4 regions of the Thermoanaerobacterium calidifontis genome follow, and region 1 is predicted to be linked to each of the others. Evidence: riboswitches for the same ligand, from Rfam matches in the RefSeq annotation. Region 1 holds a riboswitch; each other region holds the start of a gene.
The links. Region 1 has a riboswitch for cyclic di-AMP ahead of ACZ42G_RS03450 (C40 family peptidase). Riboswitches for the same ligand answer to the same signal wherever they lie in the genome.

Region 1 (5,626 bases):
TTAAAAATAAAAATGTAATTAGTACCAGCAAAATGCGCTTTTTGTTTATTGATGCCAATTGAAAGTATCCCCCTTGTACGTTTATAATTTTATTTTAAATCAATAATGTGCACATTTCAATTAGTTTACATGAATCTGCATTCGATTGGTTTTACATCTAAAGCAAATTCTAAGAAAGATGGCGCTCTCATTTTGAAATTTTCTGACCATTCCATGAATTTAACCTTACATACAATAAAAGGCATTATCCATTGAACATTGTTAATGGCAAGACCGTAAAATTCAGGGTTGACCTTCAGATCATTGGCAACCTCTAAGAACGATGATAATTCTTTTTGCGATATTCCAGATTCTACATTTCCAATGTGCACAAGTTTGTCATCATCGTTGTAAAGGCCCAAGACTAACGCCGTTTTATCTACCTTATAACCCAATATTACAGCGTTTAGTACTATGTGATGTTTGAATTTTTGCCATAGATTACTTCTTTTTCCTAAGTAATATTTTGAGTCTGCCTTTTTAGCCATTACTCCTTCCAGTTGTTTTTTACCAGTTTCCGCAAATAAAGTTTTGCCGTGTTCAAAAATATAATCAGATATCCTTATTAGATTGCTTTCACTGACGATTTTACTTAAGATTTCTTTGCGCTTAATAAGTGGGTAGTTTAATAGTTCTTTTCCATCAACATATATTACATCCCATGTTATAAATATTGCGGGATTGGATTTACTTAAAAGTTCGATTTTTAGTTTGTTTTGCTGGTGTTTTCGCATCATTATGTTTCTGTAGCTTGGTTTATTGTCTTTTATAACGATTAGTTCGCCGTCAAGTATGGCTTCATTTGATTTTAGACATTTATTTACATCTATAAGTTCTGGGAATTGGTGGCTTATATCTACAAGCCTTCGGTCTTGAAGTTTTGTATAAGATGAAAGAAATGCTATTGTCCTTGAACCATCCCATTTGATTTCATATACCCAATTTGGATCGTCAAATACATTTCCTGATACAGCCAGCATAGGAGGGATTTTTTCATCCATCAGGGACATCTTTATGCACCTTTTTTCTTTTTTGATTTTTTTGCCGTGTTTTCTTCTTTTACTGATTCGATGCTGGCTTTTAATGCGCTTACAAGGTCCAGGACATTTTCTTCCTTTGGCGATTCAGGTATTTCAATTTTTCTATCTTGAATTTTCGACTCGATTATTTCGATCAGGGCTTTTCTGTAGTTGTCATCGTACTTTTCGGGAGAAAAATCAGATGTCAGAGTATCTACAAGCTTTATAGCCATTTTCACCTCATTTTCGTGAAGATCTACATTGCGGATAGGTGGAAGTTCGTTTGTGCTTCTTATTTCATCAGGGAAGTGCATTGTTTCCATTACCATATAGTTGTCATTGAAAACTCTTATGCAGGCTAAATCTTGTCTTGATCGTATGACGACTCTTGCAACTGCTACACGGTTTAATTTCTTCATAGAATCTCTTAAAAGTACGTATGGTTTTGCACCTATTTCATCTGGTGCGATGTAGTATGTCTTATCGAAATATATGGGATCTATTTGACTTAAATCTGTAAAATCGATAATATCTATCGTTTTAACTGTTGACTTTGGAATTCTCTCTAAGTCTTCTTCATCTATGATGACAAATTTTCCTGGTTCATATTCGTAACCTTTTACGATTTCTTCATCAGAAACTTCTTTATTGCAAACAGGGCAGATCTTCTCGTATTTTATGGGTGATTTGCAGTCTTTGTGAAGCTGTCTAAAATGTATAGAGTTGTCTTCTGTGGCTGCATACAGTTTTATGGGGATGCTGACAAGGCCGAAACTAATGGCACCTTTCCACATTGAACGCATTTTTTCACCTTCTTTCGATATTCATTAATTAGTATAACCATGAGAAACTCACAATCTTCAGGTAATTTATGGAATGTGGTTGACTTTGATACAATTTGCCTATATAATATTAATTAATTATTAAAAATATAAATTTTTTATTAAATTTATTAAAATAAAATAAAACATGCCTAATCGAAAGAGCGGGGGATATCTTTGGGGTGAATCCGCGTATGCGGTAGGGTTGCTCTTTACCGAACCCGTCAACTAACCTCGTAGGCATAAAGAGAGGATGAATGAGTTGAATTACAAAAAAATAGTTGCAACAGCAGTAGTGTCAATAACACTTATGCAAGCGCCAAGTGCATTTGCAATGGAGCTTTTGAAATACGGTTCAAGAGGACAAGCGGTGGTTAGCTTGCAGCAAACGTTAAACAGGCTTGGCTATAGCACAGGTGGTATTGACGGAATATTTGGCCGTATGACAAAGAATGCAGTGATTGCACTGCAGAGAAGGTACGGACTATCTCCGGATGGAATTGTAGGACCAGCTACAGAGGCTGTATTAAATAGGACGACTGTAACTGGCGTTTCATCAAGGGGTGGCTATGAGCGCCCATCAAATTTTGACGTAGTAAGCATTGCAGAAAGATATCTTGGAGTGCCCTATGTTTTTGGTGGTACTACACCTGCAGGTTTTGATTGCTCTGGATTTGTTCAATACGTGTTTAGGCAGGCTGGAAAAAGCATTGGTAGAACTACGTATGACCAGTATGCAGGTGGTAGAGTTGTAAGCTTATCTGAACTTCAGCCAGGCGATATATTGTTTTTCTCTACATCAGGCGGTGGTCCTACGCACGAAGGTATATACATAGGTGATAACCGCTTAATACACATGAGCGATTCACTTGGTAAGGCTGCTATTGCGGATTTTAGCGGTTGGTTTAGGACGTACTATATTGGTGCAAGAAGGTATTATTAAGGTTAAAAGAGAGCATCTATATAGAGGCGTATATGTTTTTTGATTTAACATATGCGCCTCTTTTATTTTTAGAAGTTCAATAAAGTCTTAAATGGAAATCTTTGCTTTGCTGACAAGTAATGCCACAAATAACTGATTATTATAAATTTTCTGCGATGACTTTTTATAACTCGCAATTACCAAAACGTTTGTTCGTTTAATATAATTAAGGCACAGTGCTGCACTGAAAGGGACCGGTCCTCACTTTATGTGAGGTGTGTAGTAGATGATAAGTTATAATGAACTGTGCTTTAAGGCTAAAAGTGGTGATAAAGATTCTGTCTATGAGATTTTAAAAAAGTTTCATCCTCTTTTGATAAAATTAGCAAAAAAGTTTCCATACGACAGTTTTGATGATATGCTTCAGGACGGAAGAGAAGTGCTTATTGCTGCTATCTATCAGTTTGATGAGAAAAAAGGCAAAGAATTCATAGCATATGGAAGTATGCAGCTTAAATTTTACTTTTTAAATGCCTACAGGAAGAAAAAATCTTTTCTTTCTTTGAATGCAAAGGCAGATGATGATGAAGATGAAATCATCGATTTGATGGTAGCCGATGAACTTACTCCGGAAGAAAAATTTTTTAATGATGTCATGAGAAATGATTTAAAGGAAGCTTTGAATAGACTTACTGCAAAGCAGAAAAACATAATAATGCTTTACTTTTTCGAAAGGAAGACACTTGTTGAAATATCAAAAGAATTGGGAGTAGGTTACCAGAGTGTTGTTAAACTTAAAGACAGGGCTTTAGATAGATTAAGATTTTTGATAAAAAATGATATAATTATGTAAAACGGCTTGAAAGGATGATGTATACTTGGAAGCTAAAAATCTCGGCATAAATGAAGAATTATTCAAAGAAATAATCGAGTTGAATCAAAAAGCCCAGTTTCACAATCTAATCGGCATGGAGATTGCTGAGCTTGGCAGTGGTAGAGTGACGATGGAAATGACGATTTCCGAGAAACATCTAAATATCTTTGAGATTGCTCACGGCGGTGTACTTTTTTCTCTCATGGATACAGCTATGGGAATTGCCGCAAAGACGATGGGGAAAAACATGGTGACTCTGGAGATGAATATAAACTATATAAAGCCCTTAAAAGCCAAAGACAGAATCAAGGCAATAGGGAAGATCATCCACATGGGCAAGACGACTGCTGTTGCAGTATGTGATGCATACAATCAGGATGGCAAGCTTGTGGGATCTTCCCGCGAGACATTTTACTGCATAGATTAAATGGTATACAATAAAAATAAGATGAAAGGAGGCTGTGAAAATGAATTTTGATAGCTTTTTGTACAATACAAGACCTTTTTTAAATTATCTGTTTGATTTTTATAGCAATTTAGATGACATGAAGTTAAGCACCGTCATAAAAGATGCTGGAAATGCTGACAATGTGTCGATTATCGTCGTTGACATGATAAACGGTTTTTGCAAAAGTGGGGCTTTGTCAAGTCCTCGAATAGGAGGGATTATAGAACATATAAAGAGCCTCATTAAAGCTTCGTACAGGATGGGCATAAAGAATGTGATGTTTGTAAATGATGCCCATGCGAAAGGTGCAACAGAATTTGCTGCTTATCCAGAGCACTGTATCAAAGGAACAGATGAAAGCCGTATCGTAGAGGAGCTTTTAGAGGTAGTCAAAGACAAGCCAAATGTGTACGAGAAAAATTCGTTAAATGTGTTTTTCGGCGGAGAAGATGGTGATGGAAATAAGTTCTTGAGAAAGATATTTGATATGATAAAAGGAGGCAAATCTACATTTATTATCGTAGGCAATTGCACTGATTTGTGTGTATATCAGACAGCGATTTCTATAAAGATGATTGCAAACGCCAATAATTTAAGCGCCAATGTGATTGTGCCTGAAAATTGTGTTGAGACTTACGATATAAGCGTGAAGACAGCGGAAAGGCTTAAAATAGTTCCACACGATGGTGACTTAACGCATACTATGTTTCTATACCACATGAAGCTTAATGGCATAAATATCGTAAAAGAACTGCTGGAAGAATAAAATAAAAAGTTTTAAAGAGCTCTTTAACGTATAAAGGGCTCTTTTTATTAATAAATATTTATAAGATATTTATATTTTATTTATCAGTTGTAATGCTTTTGTAATATTGATAATATATAATGGATTTATAGAAAAATGGCTGTTTTAGATGAATGATGAAGAATTTTGTTGCAAATTGCTTTTTATTGTGAGGGATCTTAGGAGGGGATTTCAGTGCCAAAACCTTTAAACGAAAACGCAAGATACATGGCAGGACTTGACGGACTACGTGCTTTAGCTGTGCTTGCTGTCATTGGATATCATCTTAATCTGACTTTTTTGCAGGGTGGTTTTTTTGGCGTCAGCATATTTTTTGTGTTGTCAGGGTACTTGATAACAAATATAATTGCATCAGAATGGGAGAAAAACAATAAAGTTGATTTAAAAAATTTTTGGAAGCGCAGAATGTTGAGGTTGTTTCCAGCTCTTTTTATTATGGTAATTGTAGTCGTCTCTTATGTTACGCTTTTCGATGCTTCAAGGCTTTCATCTATTAAAGGCGATGCTATAACAAGTTTGCTTTATGTCAACAATTGGTGGCTTATATTTCATAAAATATCTTACTTTGCTAAGTTTGGACCACAATCGACGTTTGGCAATCTATGGTCACTGGCTGTTGAAGGACAGTTTTACCTTATTTGGCCGTTAGCATTGATTGTGGCATTTAAGTATATAAAGAAGAAAAAGTATATCTTTGT
Region 2 (5,626 bases), 350 kb from region 1:
TAAAGCATTTAGGAATAGACGGGAAAGTCGTTACGGCAGAGATATTTGCAAGAAAAAGTGGTGTTTTTGCAGGGTTGCCTGAAGTAAAAAATGTCTTAAAAGATAAAAACATTGAAGTGTGGTCTATAGATGAAGGAGAGACTTTTGAACCAAAAGAGACTGTTATGAGAATCATTGGACCGTACAGCGAGTTTGGTACGTATGAAACTGTGATATTGGGTATGTTGGCAAGTTCATGCGGATGGGCTACTGCAGCAAGAGAGCTTAAAGAAGTTATTCCAGACAAGCCTTTACTTTGTTTTGGTGCAAGACATGTGCATCCTGCAGTGGCTCCTGTCATGGAAAGGGCAGCACTAATAGGTGGCGCTGATGATGCCAGTTGCATATTAGGCGCGAAGCTTTTAGGACGCGAGCCAAAGGGGACAGTACCACATGCGGCTTTTCTGATAGCTGGCGACACTCTTACTATAGCTAAAGCTTACAGTGAGATAACGCCTAAAGATGAGAAAATAACTATTTTAGTAGATACATTTAAAGATGAAATTGAAGAATCATTGAGGGTGGCTGAATTTTTAGGAGATAGGTTGTATGGCATAAGATTGGATACGCCGTCTGAGAGAGGAGGCGTAACGGCAAGTCTTGTGTATGAGCTTAGGCAGAGGCTTAATCAAAAAGGATTTGACAATGTCAAGATCATTGTGTCTGGTGGGCTTACACCAGAAAGGATAAAAGAGCTTGCATTAAGCGGTGCAGATGCATTTGGCGTTGGCAGCTATATATCAGATGCATCTCCTATAGACATGACGATGGATATTAAAGAAGTAGAAGGAGAACCTATTGCAAAAAGAGGCCGAATTCCTGGAAGGATAGAGAATGCAAAATTAAAAAGGATAATATAGACAGGCATGAATTCATATTTGTCTATATAATACTTACTGAATCGCAATTTATGCAAAAAGGTATTGACACAAACAAAAAAACATTATATAATGACTAATGTGCTGACGATATTGTGACGCGGGGGTGGCGGAATAGGCAGACGCGTACGTTTGAGGGGCGTATGGAGTTTTCCGTGCGGGTTCAAGTCCCGCCCTCCGCACCAAAATGAAAATAAATATTTTACATAAAAAAGCCTTTCAAAAGGCTTTTTTTAATGCCATTTTACCATTATAATTGACATGAATACAATCGCAACAATCGTCGTTGTCGTTATAAAGATCGATGCCAGTTTGGTGTTTAGATTTCTCTCATCAGAATATATGACTGCTACAAGCGCTGTCGGCATGATGGTCCCTAACATTATAGCTTTAATTGTCATCGATGCAGTATTGAAAAACATAGGCAAGACAAAAAACAGTGCTATGCCTGGCGCATATTTTATGGCAAGTCCTTTAACTAGTGATAAAATTTCATCCTTTTCTAAATTAAAATCAAGAAAATACCCTATTACAAACAAAGCTAATGTTGTATTCGGCATCGAAATTTGCTCTGCCAGGTTGACGATTAAACTTGGGAATTTAACACCCATGACATTCAAAAGGAAGGCTATTATATAAGTGTCAAAAGGTACAAAGTACAAGATCTTTTTAAATACTTTTTTCAGATCTAATTTATCACTCTGAGAAAATGCGTATGCAGCGATATATGCGATTCCAAAGACATTAAATGAATTTCCCATGTCAAACATTGCGATGTGCAAAAGACCATTGTTGCCATAGATTTGTTGGACAAACGGGAAAGCAAAAAGACCTATGTTGTATCCGCAGAGAGATATGATCAAAGTACCTTTTGTTTCTCTTTTTAAATTTGCGTTTCTAAAGGCTAAAAAGCCTATAATAAAAGTGATGAAACCAAAAGCAAAGCCTGATAATGTCAAAACGAATAAGTTTGTATTTACTTTTGTAGTCAAGAAAACTTTTGCGATGCTGGCAGGCAATGTTATGTAGATTATAAAACTATTCAGGACTTTTCCTGTTTCCGCAGGTAAAAATTTCATTTTCTTTACTGCGTAACCAAAAAATATTATGATGATGCTTATTGCGATTTTTTGAAGTATGACTATTTGGCTCATTTATATCCTCCTTTTCGTACATCAAGTAAAATTATACTACAATAAGCCGCTTGTTTATAGAGATTGTAACAAATTTATAAATTTTTTATAAAATATATTAAGAGTTTATTAAAAAAATCTTAAAAAATTATTATGAAAACATTGACTTTATTAATCGTTTTTGATAAAATAAAAGAAACTTGTACATATTAGCAATCTTGCCGAATCCTATTTAGGTACGGAGGATTTTTCATGTTTGGGGTTAATCTGCCATATGCAGTAGGGGTACCTTCTATCCCGCACCCGTCAACTAACTCCGGAGGCAAAAGGAAGGAGATTAGCTATGAATAGCAAATTAGGTAAATTTATTTTTGGTGTATCCGTTTTCGGTATGACGATGGTGGGTTCTTCGATGCTTACACATATTTATGCAGCAGATCTGGGAAGTGGCGTTGTCATTGGAAACGGTGTAAATGTCAGAAATGGCGGAAGCTTGTCGTCAAAGGTTATTACACAGTTAAACTATAGCGATGTGGTTACAGTGATTGGACAGGATAATGGCTGGTACAACATAAAGCTTTCAGATGGAACTGTAGGCTGGATATACGGCAAGTACCTTTCATTAAGGTCTTCAAGTACGGTGTCAAGGGGTGATGTTGATAGAAGCATTGCCTCGAGGCTTATTGACTTTGGAAAAGAGTTTTTAGGAACGAGGTATGTTTACGGTGGTGAATCTCCATCGGGTTTTGATTGTTCCGGTTTTACTCAATACGTCTTTAAAAGCGTCGGAATTACTTTGCCGAGGGTAGCTGATGATCAAGCTACAGTAGGTACGTACGTTGACAAAGCTAATTTGCAGCCTGGAGATTTGGTGTTTTTTAAGACATTAGGGAGCAGCATAATAAACCATGCTGGGATATACATAGGAAATGGACAGTTTATGCACGCTTCATCTGGTGCTGGAAAAGTCATGATAAGCTCTTTGTATGAAGACTACTACAGCGCTCATTATGCTACAGCCAGAAGAGTTATACAGTAAATATGCATAAAGACAAAAAGGCACTTTCATGTGTCTTTTTTTGATGCATTTTTAGGTGATATTTATAGTTTGTTGACTATTTAAGCATATTAATATATCATTATATATTGTATAAAATTTGCATTTGTATGGAAGGAGTTAACCTAAATGGGGTTTGTAAGGGACGATATAAGGAATGTAGCTATAATAGCGCATGTTGATCATGGGAAAACAACTTTAGTAGATGGAATGCTTAAGCAAAGTGGCATTTTTAGACAGAATGAGAAAGTCGAAGAAAGAGTAATGGATTCAAATGAATTGGAAAGAGAAAGAGGAATAACTATTCTTTCGAAGAATACTGCCATAAGGTACAATGGTGTAAAGATAAACATAGTCGATACGCCTGGACATGCTGATTTTGGCGGCGAGGTAGAACGGGTACTAAAAATGGTTGATGGTGTATTATTGCTTGTAGATGCTTTCGAAGGACCAATGCCTCAGACCAGATTTGTATTAAGCAAGGCTTTAGAGCTTAATTTAAAACCTATAGTAGTTGTGAACAAAATCGATAGACCTGATGCAAGGCCAGAGGAAGTCATCGATGAAGTCCTTGATCTTTTTATTGAATTGGGTGCTGATGATGATCAGATTGATTTTCCTGTAGTATATGCTTCTGCCAGAGAAGGCATTGCTAAGTTAAGTTTAAAGGATGAATCAGTAGATTTGCGTCCTCTTTTTGATACTATCTTAAAAGAGATTCCGGCGCCAGAAGGTAATATAGATGATCCACTGCAGCTTATTGTTACCACACTTGACTATGATGATTACATTGGAAGAATCGCCATTGGAAAAGTGGTTAGAGGTAAAATCGTATCAGGTGAAAATGTGGCAATATGCAAGAGAGATGGGTCTTTGCAAAATGTTAAATTAAGCAATCTGTATCAATATGAAGGTTTGAAAAGGGTGCAGGTTGATGATGCTAAATTAGGTGATATAGTAGCTGTATCAGGTATAAGCGACATTGAGATTGGAGAGACGATAGCCGACCCAGAAAAGCCAGAGGCTGTAGATTTTGTTGAAATAGAAGAGCCAACCATTTCCATGACATTTGGCGTAAATACGAGTCCGTTTGCAGGTAGAGAAGGCAAATACGTAACATCAAGGCATTTAAGAGAAAGGCTTTTTAAAGAGCTTGAAACGAATGTAGCATTAAGGGTTGAGGAGACAGAAACGACAGAAGCATTTAAGGTGTCTGGACGTGGCGAGCTGCATTTATCCATTTTGATAGAGACTATGAGGCGTGAAGGATATGAGCTTCAGGTATCTAAGCCATCTGTGATTATAAAGGAGATAAATGGTGTCAAGCACGAACCTATTGAGCTTGTTACTATTGACATACCAGAAGATTACATGGGTGTAGTCATGGAAAAGATGGGCTCAAGAAAAGGAGAGCTTATGGATATGCACACTTTAAAACCTGGTACATTAAGGCTGAAATTTAAGATACCGACAAGAGGCCTCATAGGATATCGCTCTGAATTTCTTACTGATACCAAGGGAAATGGGATAATGACATCTATAATCTATGACTATGAACCGTACAAAGGGGATATACCTACAAGATCGAGAGGGTCTTTAGTGGCTTTTGAAGCTGGCACTACAACGACTTATGGACTTTACAATGCACAAGAAAGAGGAACTCTTTTTGTAGGTCCAGGCGTCGAAGTGTACGAAGGCATGATAGTTGGTGAAAACTCCAGAAGTGACGATATAGATGTCAATGTATGTAAGAAAAAGCATGTTACTAATTTGCGCTCTGCTACTGCAGATGAGGCATTAAGACTTTCACCTATAAGAGAGATGTCTCTTGAAGAGGCTTTGGAATTCATCGCTAATGATGAGCTTGTGGAAGTTACGCCTAAAAGTATAAGACTTAGAAAAAAGATATTAAGCTCGCAACAAAGGTATAAAAATGCTAAATATAAACAATAAAAGGGGTATGACCCCTTTTTATTATGTTTGCGATTTTACATTTATATATTCAGCTTTGTGGGCGTTTTTGCTTATTAATTCTTTTAATAATTACAATTTGTGGTTTTAATTTTAATTTAAAATTTGATTCAAAAAATGATTGACAATTTATTCTAAATGATGTAATCTCTATTATAGAAACGTTGATAGTTAAAACGATTCGACATAACGTATTTTTTAATGTATTGAGTAATGTTTTAAAGGATATTCTTAGTGTCGCTATAATTGTTTTTTGTAATCGTAATACTTTTGATGTGCAATCAATAATTGCAAATTCCAAAGTGTTTTTTTGCTTTTAATTGTGACACTTTACATGAATAAGAGTGGTTTAATCTGATATCTTAATTTTTCTTTAAAAATCCTGACAGATTTTTTTGTCTGTACTCAAAGTGAATTTAGCCAATCATATAATTGTTTACTAGAAATTTCTGCATATACATTAAGAGGACTATTAAGAATATATTAAGATAATCAATGAGGACGGAAATTTTTCTAAATTTTTCAGCGTTTATGATTTATAACTATCA
Region 3 (5,626 bases), 1.0 Mb from region 1:
ATTAAGCATAGCTGCCCTAAAAGCTGATGGAAGTACAAAGATAAAAAATGCTGAATGTGTGAATATTTCATTTCCTGATTTTTATAGCGTACTTAATGTGCTATAATAAAAATTGGTGATTTTAATGGAAGAAAGCATACTCATAATTGAAGATGAGAAAAGAATTGCGAGATTTTTACAGATAGAGCTTGAACATGAAGGTTATAGTGTGACATTAGAATATAGCGGCAATAGTGGTTTAAGAAAGGCTTTAGATGGAGATTACGATTTGATAATCTTAGATTTGATGCTTCCAGGTTTGGATGGTTTTTCAGTCTTGAGAGAACTGAGAAAAAAATCATCAACACCTGTAATAATTTTAAGCGCAAAAGATGAGGTAAAAGACAAGGTATTAGGGCTTGATATAGGCGCTGATGATTATCTTACGAAGCCGTTTTCGATTGAAGAGCTTATGGCGAGAATAAGAAATGCCCTTAGAAAAAATGCAAAGTCAAATGCTAATAAATTGGCATATGATGGCATAACAATGGACCTGTCTACATACGAAGTAAAAAGAGATGGAATAAAGGTAGAGTTGACGAAAAAAGAGTTTGAGCTTTTGAAATATTTGATTATAAACTCTGAAATAGTGCTTACAAGAGAAAATATATTGGAGAATGTATGGGGCTACAATTATATTGGTGAGACAAACATAGTTGATGTGTACATAAGATATTTGAGGAGTAAAATTGATGAACCGTTTAATAATAAGTTGATACAGACGATAAGAGGTGTAGGATACTCTTTAAGGAAAGAAAAAGATGAAGATTAAAGGCTTTAAATTATCAATAAAGTTGAGAATTGCATTGCTTTATGCTATCATATTTTCATTTATTTTAATAGTGCTTAATGCGTCTGTGTTGTACGGCCTCAAATATTACCTTGTATATCAAGCATTTGACGATATACAAAATCAATCAGATGTCATAGTCGAAAAGCTGAAAGAGGTTGATGGAATAATTACAAGTGTAGACAAAGATTTGCTTTTCGGATCGTTGATAGGTGAAAATATGTATTTAAAGATTGTGGATTTGCAGGGGAAAATTGTGTACGTGTCTTCACCACATTTGATTGATATATCCTACGATAAAAATATAAATACACCTACAAAAATAGAAAAAGATGAGACGCATATAGCATACATAAACAGAGAGTACATTTATGGGAATAAGGGCTTTTACATTCAGGTTTATGAGGATTTAAAAAATCAGTATTTCTTTTTAAAGCTTTTGTTTGTGATGATGGCTGTTTCTGATGTCATTGGAGTATTGGTGTCTTTTTTTGCAGGGTATTTTATAACAGGTAGAGCATTAAGACCTGTTGATTATATGGTGAGAGAAGTTCATGCAATCGACGAGAAGAAATTAAATAAAAGATTGAGCGTTAATGGAAATAATGATGAACTGTCTAAGCTTGCTGCTACATTTAATGACATGCTGGACAGGCTGGAAGACTATTTTAAAAGGCAGAATGCATTTATATCAAATGTGTCTCATGAGCTTAGGACACCTTTATCTGTCTTGAAAGGATATATAGAGCTTATAGACAGGTGGGGGAAGGATAACAAAGATGTACTGGAAGAGTCTATAGGTGCTTTAAAAAAAGAAGAGCAAGAAATGGAGATATTGATTGAAAGGCTTTTAATGCTGGCAAGAGGAGATAACAAGACGCTTAATGTAAACAAGAAATTATTTAACGTTTATGAATTGATTGCAGAAATAGTCAGGAATGCTAAAGTGATTTTTAATGAAAAGAACATTGAGATTTTTTGTGATAAAACTTTGGAAATGAATGCAGATAGGAACCTTATAAAGGAGCTTCTAAGAATAATTCTTGATAATGCATTAAAATACACAGATATTGACGGCAATATAAAAATTTTTGCAGAAGAAGTAGATAAAAATGTAGCCGTAATAATTAAAGACGACGGAATCGGAATACCTGAAGAAGAGATTCCTTATATATTTGACAGATTTTATAGGGTTGACAAAGCAAGGAGCAAAGAAACTGGTGGAATGGGTTTAGGACTGTCTATTGCAAAGCTTATTGTTGAGCTGCATGGTGGAAGTATTGAAGTAAGAAGCAAATTAAATGAAGGATCTGAATTTAAAATAACGATCCCAAAAGTTTGACGGATGGGATTGTTATTTTATTTTTAGTGACATACTCCACAATATATGGTATAATATATTTATAAAATCACTATATATTGGAGGGTATAAAATGTTACAAAAAGAAGCGACGAAAAATCAGCAGATGGAGGTAAAAAGTTCTTCTAAAGAATATACATGCCCTGATTGTGGTGCACAGTTAGTTCCTGAAAGCGGATGTATTTACTGCCCATTTTGCGGTTACAGTGAATGCCACTAATTACCTATATTCCCATCAGTTTAATATGGACATATACAAGCATTCCCCTTATAATTAAAGTAAAATATGCCGAATCCCCGAAAAGGGGTACGGGGGATTTTTCTTTGGGGTGAATCCACTTAGGTGGTAGGGCGGCCCTTTGCCCGAACCCGTCAACTAACCTCGGAGGCAAAAGGGGGATTTTTATGTTAAAAAAATGTATTAAGGTAAAGCCTCTCATTGCATCATTGGCAGCGGCTCTTTTATTTTCTCAGACGGCATTTGCGGCAACGTATACTGTAAAACCTGGTGATAGCCTATACAAGATAGGCTTAAATTATGGTACAACATACAATCAAATAATGAAGCTTAACAATCTCAGTGATACAGTAATATATCCCGGACAGGTATTGGTTGTACCTGGCAGTGACAACACATATACAGTCCAAAAAGGCGATAGTTTATACTTAATTGCCACAAAATATGGTACTACTGTAGATGCTTTAAAAAATGTAAATGGTTTAACAGGTGATATGATTTATCCGGGGCAAGTTTTTGTCATACCAACGTCTACGTCTGGTACACCATCAACTTCTTCAAGTATAAGAAGCGATGTAACTGCAAACAGAGGTTCAGTCCAAAGAGGTGTTATTTCATACACAAATGCCGATTTGGATCTTCTATCAAGGCTTATAAATGCGGAAGCTGGTGGTGAACCATATCAGGCTAAAGTTGCTGTTGGTGCCGTGATAGTAAATAGGGTAAAAAGCGGTATATTTCCTAACACAATACAAGGCGTAATATATCAAGTCGATAGCAATGGTTACTATCAATTTACGCCTGTTGAAAACGGCTGGATAAATGTACCTGCCACGCCAGACTCAATAAGTGCTGCGAGAGATGCCTTAAATGGTGTAGATCCTACAAACGGCGCACTTTATTACTTTGACAACAGCAATACCAATCAGTGGCTTTGGTCATTGCCGGTTGCATTAAAAGTAGGCAATATGGTATTTTCTTATGCAAGATAAAAATGATTGCTAATGAGAGGCTAAGAGGAGCAAAATGGATACCGAAAGGTATCCATTTTGCTTTCTATAGAGTTTTTGCTTCGTACAAAGTGATAAAACCAAATATTATAAAAATGAACGCTGATATGTAGTGCAAAAGCTTTGTTGGCAATTTCTTGCCTAAATAAACTCCCAATACGATTCCAATGACATCGGCTATGAAAATTCCAGCAGTAGCGCCTAATAAAACAAATACAGGATTTTTGTATGTGGCAGTAAGTGCTAATGTCGAAAGCTGCGTCTTATCTCCAAATTCTGAAATAAAATATGTACTTATTATGGTGAAAACTGGACCGTATTTGGATTTTCTGATTTTTTCATGCCCTTCATGACCATTTTTTAATGTTATCAACCCAAAAATTAAAAAAGATATGGCAGCCAACAGCTTCACGTATTTTATCGGTATGTACTCTGTAATAAATGAGCCGAACAAAACCGCAATACCCATATTTAAAAGGGCAGCCACTAATATGCTTATTAAAACAGTTCTGGCTTTTATAAATGTGGCAAATGCCATAGCCATAAACTGTGACTTGTCGCCCATTTCAGATGCAAAAACGAGAATAAAAGACGATATTAAAGCATTCATCAAATCTGCCTCCTTGTAATTAGTATGCCAAAAAAATAAAACCTATTACATAATATGTGAACATATTACGTAAAGGTCTCATTCTTTAAGGCAAAGCCAGGTTAAAACCAGCATGTTGACTTTGCCACATATTCATATATGTGAACTACTCCCCTTTACATAGATAGATTATATAATATTTTTAGAAGACATCTACTTCATTATATAATAAGTCAAAAAATTATGTCAATGCAATTTGTTTCCTTTTCTAATTTTTTTCTTGTTTATTAATTTTATTATGCCTCCGTAAATGAGGGAAATACCAATTATAGCTGGTATTATAAATGCTATTACATTTAGCACATCTGTTTCATCGATTACGGCGATTATCATGGGAATCAGTACTATCAAGCCAATAATTATTTGTATAAAAGGATATTTGCCAACTCCTTTTATGGGTTCAGGAATCCGTCCTGTTCCAATATAATAGCCAGGGTTGTACTGGTTTTCCTCCCATTCTTTCAAATCATCTAATTCATTCTCAAATTCATTTTTTTTATTCGGCTCATTGTCTTTCATAAATAACACCTCATTGAAACATTCTAACTTTAGAATTATTATACAACTTTAAATTATTAATTCAATATGAAGCCGGGGGACCAATGGATTTTATTCTTGTAGTCTACAATGAGGTGTCTTCAAAAACTCTCCTTTTTTATTCATAGCCATATTTACCTCTTTTGTCTTTTAGCTTGCATAATTATAAAACATATATTCTACAAAAATTTAGAAATTCCTCCTAAATCGTATGTAAAAATTATTTACAAAAGCACATTATTGATGGTATAATATTATTAGGTAAAAGTTCGAAGCTCGAACTAATTTTTTAAAGATATTTAGTTCGGACTAAGAACTAATTTGGGAGGTGATAGATTGACGCAGTATCGAAAGGGCACCAATTATCTTATCAAAAATATAAACACGGCAAATGTTTTGGATGTCATTAAAAAAATGCAGCCAATCTCTCGCGTGAAAATCTCAAAAATCCTTAATATGAGCAAATCTACTGTATCTGGAATAGTAGATGAATTGATAAAGGAAGGACTTGTAAGTGAGGAGGGATTTGGAAATACCGCGTCTGCAGGCAGAAAACCTATTGAGCTTACATTTAACCCGAATGCGAAATTTTCAATAGGCATCGATATAGAATCGACGAATACAATTGGAGTGCTTACAAATTTGGAAGGAAAAATAATAAAAAAGATAAAAAGACCTACAGGAATAAAAGAAAAAGCTTTCCTAAACACAGTCAAAATCATTAAGGAATTATTAGAATATCAAGATGATATTGCAGGAATAGGAGTTGGAGCTCCTGGTATAACAAATATAGAAAAAGGAACAGTGTACGCACCGGGGCTTTCATGGGTTGACTTTAACCTTCTTTCTAAGTTGAAAGAAACGTTTGACTATGACATATTTATAGACAACAGCGTTAATTACGCAGCATTGGGTGAAAGATGGATTGGTTCATGCAAAGATGTCAACAATTTTGTGCTCGTGACGATAGGAAATGGCATTGGTTCTGGAATATACATTAACG
Region 4 (5,626 bases), 390 kb from region 1:
CGCAGAAGAATCTTTAAAGCTGTTACAGTGAATTGAAACAAAGTAATCTGCATTGTTTTTATTGGCAATATCGCACCTTTCGCTAAGCCCCAACGTTATATCTTTATCCCTTGTCAAAATTACATCTACATTGTTTGCTTCTAAAACGTCCCTCAATTTAAGAGATACGCTTAAGTTTATATCTTTTTCAAAATAGCCATATCCTATAGCACCACTGTCAGAACCGCCATGGCCAGGATCTACAACTATTAACAATTATTCATCACCTCCTATTGTATTTGCCTCTCCTTATAATATGTTTTTCTCAAAAAAAATTTATATAGAAAACATAAAAAAAAACGGATGTATATTTTGTGTATACACCCGATAATAACTATTTTTTAAGCTACGATTATGAGTTTTTGGTAATTTTGAATTATGTTATATATTCTTTCTTCCTCTTTAATAATCCTATTGCTATCATAGTCATAGGCATAGCACGCACCATTTACGACCTTTGTAGTCAGCATGCCACTTGCGCTTTTATTTCCTTTAAGATGCGGTGCGTCTAAAATTCCCAATTTTATCGCCAATGATAGTGTATGTGGATCTGACAGCGGATCACTGCATAGTGTATTAAGATCCTTTATGGCATTGATTATTACCATCGCATCATTTATTAGTTCCTCTTTCCTCTTTAAAAAATCTAAATCTTGAGTAAAATCAAACATGCCAGATAAGGTATTTTTTATTACAGCTTTTACAATCTTCACACTTTCTATTATATCATCTGGCGTAGCAGCATGATGTGCTTCACAAAAACCTACAACATGATATATGTGAGGCTTTATCGCCATGGAAAGATATGCGCTGGAAGCAAGCTGCCCTTTCGCCTCAAAAAGATCCTGCGGCATACTTGCAAGCCCCGCCCTCGCCTGTCTCAACACTCTAAAGTTATCATCCTGAAGGCTTTCAACAAGTTCTATAGATGCCAGCATTTTAGCAAGGTCCATTTTAGGAGATGTAGCCGGCGGAACGTTAAACATAAACTGTGCTATATATGTCTTTACACCCATTCTCTTAGCATTGTACGCTGCAAGATAGCTTGCCGCCACATAAATGGCATCATGTGCACCTCTAAGCCCCCAGTGATGTGCTTCATTTACCTCAACGGGTATGTTTCTGTCGCCGTGCCACTTCATCAACATCTGGTTCTCTCTAATGGATTCTTCTACTTCTCTTGGCCCCCTGCCATCTAGTACATTGTACCAGCAAAGGGGTATAGCTGCCCAGGCATTGTTTATCGTGTCTTTTAACACTTTTGCCATTTTAAAGACATCATTCGTTCCACTGTAACATCTAAGCAGCGGATAATTTCCACGCCTTGACTCATCGTAAAGTCTTTTGAATTCTTCTTCAGTCCTTATAGGCACACCACCTGCCCCATCAAGCGATGCTTTATACTTTTTATCAAAAAAGTGCTCTTGCGTATTTTGATCAGGGGCTATAGATATCACATCGAGAATTTTTTCTTCCGCAATCCTCCTTACACCTTTAAGCGTATCATCATACGAAGGCAACCCAAAGTGATGCCTTATTATAGGATAAGGATAGCTTTTCTCAATCCTTTCAACCACATCTTTACCATATTCTATTTCGCTATGTGAAGCTTTCTCTCCTCTTAGGTATGAAATTGTGTACTCATCACCAAAAGTTCCATCAAAAATTTCCTCAAATATTCCTGACTCTTTTGCAACTAAGCAATTGGGCTCTGTGCCTCCAAATATCCATCTAATATTGTTCAAACCATATTTTCGTATTTTATCTTTAAGCTCATTCAATATGATTTTCAGTGTTTCTGGAGTCAGTCTATAACTTACACCTACTATATCAGGTTTCTTTAAAGTCACTGTATCTACCAACTTATCAATAGATGTAGCAGGACCTAAAAAATCCACTTTATACCCTTCCTGCTCTGCCATATTTAAAAATCTATATACTCCCGCAACATGGACGTCATTTTCTATAGAAGCTGCAATAATATATTTTTTCATGCGACAGTGATCTCCTCCTTTAACCCCTCTATCATTTCCTTTATTTCTTCTACGCTTTTCCCTTCCAATCCCAGTTTCCCTACTGTGCGCCCGATTTTCCAATAGTTCACCTCATGCATACACGATGCCAAATGAATTATGGAATCTATAGTATAAGTAGGAATGCCTAATTGTTTGCCAATCGATGAAATAGGCACCAAGCTCATTGGCACATCTTCAAAAATGTACCTACTATTAAGATTTTTTGGCGCAAGCAAGCCTCTATAAGCATCTGTCTTTTGAATCGCATCATACAGATTGTCTGCAATAACGCCGTATGCATCTTTAAGCCAATCAAGCGCTGTAACAGCATTGACACCTAAAGCGTGGGCAACTGCTATTCTCTCCCTGTCCATTCTTTCCAATATTTTAGCCACCGAAGGTGATATGCCTTCCAGATAATATTGAAAATCACCTTCTGTAGTCTCTATTCTTGCAGAATTCAAAAGTGTAGGCGCTGGATGAAAGATAGAACCTATATTATTTAAACTAGTCTCTAAAACATTTTCAGCAGGTACTATCTGCGAATAAGCCAATCTCAATAAATCAACAACATAATCAGCCTTCCAAGCCGGTATAGATGCCAGTGAAACCACATCTTTTATCCTGAAAATTTTTGAAATGCCATTATTCGATCTGCAAGCATATATAAACGTATCAGTCTCTGCTACTACCACATTTATATCGTCTCTAATTTTAACAATGTTATAAAACTCTATAGCGCCAAAAGTTCTTCCCGGATTCAAAACTATTATCTGATCATTTCTTAAGTGTGGTAACATTTCATAAGCTATGTCACTGTGTCCAGACGCAGGAACAGTCACCATGATTATGTCTGCATCTTTTATAGCGTCTTCCATATCGTCAGTGACCATATTAAGCTTTGCAAATCCATCTACGACACCTTCAAGATAGATACCACCATTATTTAAAATAGGAACTAATTTCTCACGAGATCTGTTGTACAAATTGACTGTAAAACCCATCAACGAAAGATGTGCCGCCATCGCCTGCCCACCATTGCCAGCACCAATGACAGAAAAAATAGGTAATCTCATTTAAAAACCTCCTTCTATTTTAGAGTATTAAAAAAGCCATAGAGAAAATCTATAGCTGAAACCCGGCAACTAATAGAAGGTAGTTGTACCAAATATATTCATGCTACTTCCTCCTCTTTCAACGCTTACGAGGTTAGCTGACGGGTTAGGGTCGAAAGATAACCCCTCCATACAAATGGATTCACCCCAAAATTGGTTTCCCCGTTTCATACGAATTCAGCGTTATAGCATATTATTAAATTAATTAAATTATACCATAGCAAAATTCCATTTGCAAATATATTAAAAAAATGTAAATTTTGTAACAAAACTGTGTCTAAATTTATAAACACTCTGGTTGCAGTGGGCGGTTATTTTTTTGGTGAACCTACTCCATCCTATAGAGGGTGGAGCTTCCTACTTCATAGACCGTTGCCTACTGCTATTCACAGCAGGTCTTACACAATCTCCATAGGCGTAACTTCGGGAGGAACCTTCCCTACAAAATTATTACTCTTATGCTGCTATGCCTAATTGTTTTAATCCTTCATATAGTACATTCATTGCTGCATTTACATCTCTGTCTATCTCTAATCCGCACTCGCATTTGTGTATTCTTACTGATAAGTCTTTTTCTACTACTTCCCCGCATCTTGAACATCTTTGTGATGTATATGCTGGATTTACTTTTACGAAGATTTTTCCCTTCTTTTTCTGCTTTATACTGGAGATATTTGTCTAACATTCCCCATCCTGCATTTGCTATTGATTTTGCAAGTTTATGATTTTTCATCATATTTTTTACTTGCAAATCTTCAATGCATATGATGTCATTATGTTTTACTATGTTATAGCTTATCTTATGTAGATAGTCCCTTCTCTGATTCGCTACTTTTTCATGAAGTTTCGCTAATCTTTTCTTTTGCTTTTCTCTGTTTTTGCTTCCTTTCTTTTTTCTTGAAAGTTGTCTTTGCAGTCTTTTTAGTTTCTTCTCTGATTTTTGTAGCCATTTAGGATTTGAGTATAATTCTCCATCTGATGTTGCAGCTATTGAGTTTATTCCTTTGTCTACTCCTATTGCTTTTTCTCTTATGACTGTTTTTTCTTTTTCTTCTTCTACTTCAACTGATAGATTTATATACCACTTTCCTGCATGGTATTTTATGTTTATTGTTTTGACTTTTGTTGGATCAAAGTTCCTATGTGCTTTGATTTTTATATGTCCTATATTTTTTATGTATACATATTCCCAAAGTTTCTTTTTGCTTCGCATTGCGGAAGTGTTATGGATGTATAGTGATATTTATCTTTGAATTTAGGATATTTGGCTCTTTTGTCAAAGAAGTTTTTATATGCTCTATCTAATCTTCTCAACACATCCTGTAATATTTGCGACTGTACTAATTTGTATTCTGTATGTTCTTTTTTATATTTTGGAAGCATGTTCTGCTGTTCTTTATATGTAAGTCCTTTGCCATATTGTTTGTAATGTTTTATTCTTTGATCCAGTGAATAGTTGTATAATTTGCGGCACAAATACAATGTATAAAAAAGCTTTTCTTCTTGTTCTTTTGTTGGCTCTATGAGAAAATGCTGACATATCATCATCTTTTCTCACCTTGGCTTTCTATATACTGTTTTATAACTTCTATAGGTGCACTACCAGTTGTAAGAAGGCAATAACTTCTTGACCAAAAATATTCTTTCCAAAGTTTTTGTTTTATCTGCGGATATTCTTTTTTTATGAGTCTAGACGATGCACTTTTATAAGCGTTAATGAATTTAGATATTTCAGAGTTTGGCTCTGCTTTGAAAAGTATGTGTACATGGTCTTTATCGTGATTCCATTCTTGCAGTGATATATTATAATTAGGTGATATATTCTCAAATATCTCCTTTAATCTATTTGATATGTTATCGTCTATTACTTTTCTTCTGTATTTTACAACCATTATAAGATGATAATACAATAAGAATACTGAATGATTATTATTATCTAATATCAGCATTATATCACCACTTCACTCTTTTACTCCTGATAATATTATAACATATAATTCCATGGTAGACAATAGAAATTCATCTCCCACCTAAAGAGAATGGGAGACTTCTTTCAAGTTTTTATTAAAATAATCGAATCATTATGTTTACCAGAAGATCTATCAGAAGAAATTTTGAAGTAGAATGAAATACATCTTTCATGCTTTTAGAGTTCAGTCTAACAGTATGCTTAAAAAATATTTTTTATCTTCTCTGATATTTGTTTGATAACAGCAATTGATAGAAGCAAATTATTGCCTCTATAAAAATAAAAGCACTCCTGCAAAATAAGCAGAGGTGCGCTATAAATTCAGATTTTTTTCTTGAGCAAATCGAAAATAAAAAATCCACACTGCTTTTATAATCCTATAAATTCCTTGCTAATTCTTCTAAAAGTTGAGAAGTAGCGCTTAATTCTTCTATGGATGAACTAATTTCTTCAAAAGCAGTAGCTTGTGTCTCAAAAAATGAACTTGA

Region 2: it holds a riboswitch for cyclic di-AMP, as region 1 does, so the genes downstream of both, ACZ42G_RS05110 (C40 family peptidase) here and ACZ42G_RS03450 (C40 family peptidase) in region 1, are expected to answer to the same signal.
Region 3: it holds a riboswitch for cyclic di-AMP, as region 1 does, so the genes downstream of both, ACZ42G_RS08910 (cell wall hydrolase) here and ACZ42G_RS03450 (C40 family peptidase) in region 1, are expected to answer to the same signal.
Region 4: it holds a riboswitch for cyclic di-AMP, as region 1 does, so the genes downstream of both, ACZ42G_RS01510 (NAD/NADP octopine/nopaline dehydrogenase family protein) here and ACZ42G_RS03450 (C40 family peptidase) in region 1, are expected to answer to the same signal.

What each region holds. Positions count from the first base shown of each region.
Region 1 is NZ_AP042436.1:677,758-683,383, forward strand. Features, by position in the region: gene ACZ42G_RS03435 (peptidoglycan D,D-transpeptidase FtsI family protein) at 1-58, opposite strand, end outside; gene ACZ42G_RS03440 (ATP-dependent DNA ligase) at 126-1,049, opposite strand; gene ku (non-homologous end joining protein Ku) at 1,052-1,861, opposite strand; cyclic di-AMP (ydaO/yuaA leader) riboswitch at 2,019-2,136, shown strand; gene ACZ42G_RS03450 (C40 family peptidase) at 2,133-2,822, shown strand; gene ACZ42G_RS03455 (sigma-70 family RNA polymerase sigma factor) at 3,088-3,654, shown strand; gene ACZ42G_RS03460 (PaaI family thioesterase) at 3,680-4,102, shown strand; gene ACZ42G_RS03465 (cysteine hydrolase family protein) at 4,143-4,889, shown strand; gene ACZ42G_RS03470 (acyltransferase family protein) at 5,103-5,626, shown strand, end outside.
Region 2 is NZ_AP042436.1:1,029,556-1,035,181, forward strand. Features, by position in the region: gene ACZ42G_RS05095 (nicotinate phosphoribosyltransferase) at 1-899, shown strand, start outside; tRNA gene ACZ42G_RS05100 (tRNA-Leu) at 1,018-1,102, shown strand; gene ACZ42G_RS05105 (AEC family transporter) at 1,151-2,071, opposite strand; cyclic di-AMP (ydaO/yuaA leader) riboswitch at 2,260-2,390, shown strand; gene ACZ42G_RS05110 (C40 family peptidase) at 2,394-3,089, shown strand; gene typA (translational GTPase TypA) at 3,237-5,060, shown strand.
Region 3 is NZ_AP042436.1:1,694,617-1,700,242, reverse strand. Features, by position in the region: gene aroA (3-phosphoshikimate 1-carboxyvinyltransferase) at 1-106, shown strand, start outside; gene ACZ42G_RS08925 (response regulator transcription factor) at 125-811, shown strand; gene ACZ42G_RS08920 (sensor histidine kinase) at 801-2,171, shown strand; gene ACZ42G_RS08915 (hypothetical protein) at 2,263-2,409, shown strand; cyclic di-AMP (ydaO/yuaA leader) riboswitch at 2,467-2,595, shown strand; gene ACZ42G_RS08910 (cell wall hydrolase) at 2,595-3,419, shown strand; gene ACZ42G_RS08905 (TMEM165/GDT1 family protein) at 3,484-4,047, opposite strand; gene ACZ42G_RS08900 (hypothetical protein) at 4,273-4,605, opposite strand; gene ACZ42G_RS08895 (ROK family transcriptional regulator) at 4,960-5,626, shown strand, end outside.
Region 4 is NZ_AP042436.1:286,039-291,664, reverse strand. Features, by position in the region: gene ACZ42G_RS01520 (N-acetylmuramoyl-L-alanine amidase family protein) at 1-255, opposite strand, end outside; gene ACZ42G_RS01515 (cobalamin B12-binding domain-containing protein) at 381-2,033, opposite strand; gene ACZ42G_RS01510 (NAD/NADP octopine/nopaline dehydrogenase family protein) at 2,030-3,130, opposite strand; cyclic di-AMP (ydaO/yuaA leader) riboswitch at 3,239-3,362, opposite strand; gene ACZ42G_RS01505 (transposase) at 3,626-3,808, opposite strand; partial or broken gene ACZ42G_RS01500 (RNA-guided endonuclease InsQ/TnpB family protein) at 3,858-4,382, opposite strand; gene ACZ42G_RS01495 (RNA-guided endonuclease InsQ/TnpB family protein) at 4,343-4,717, opposite strand; gene tnpA (IS200/IS605 family transposase) at 4,714-5,115, opposite strand; gene ACZ42G_RS01485 (methyl-accepting chemotaxis protein) at 5,516-5,626, opposite strand, start outside.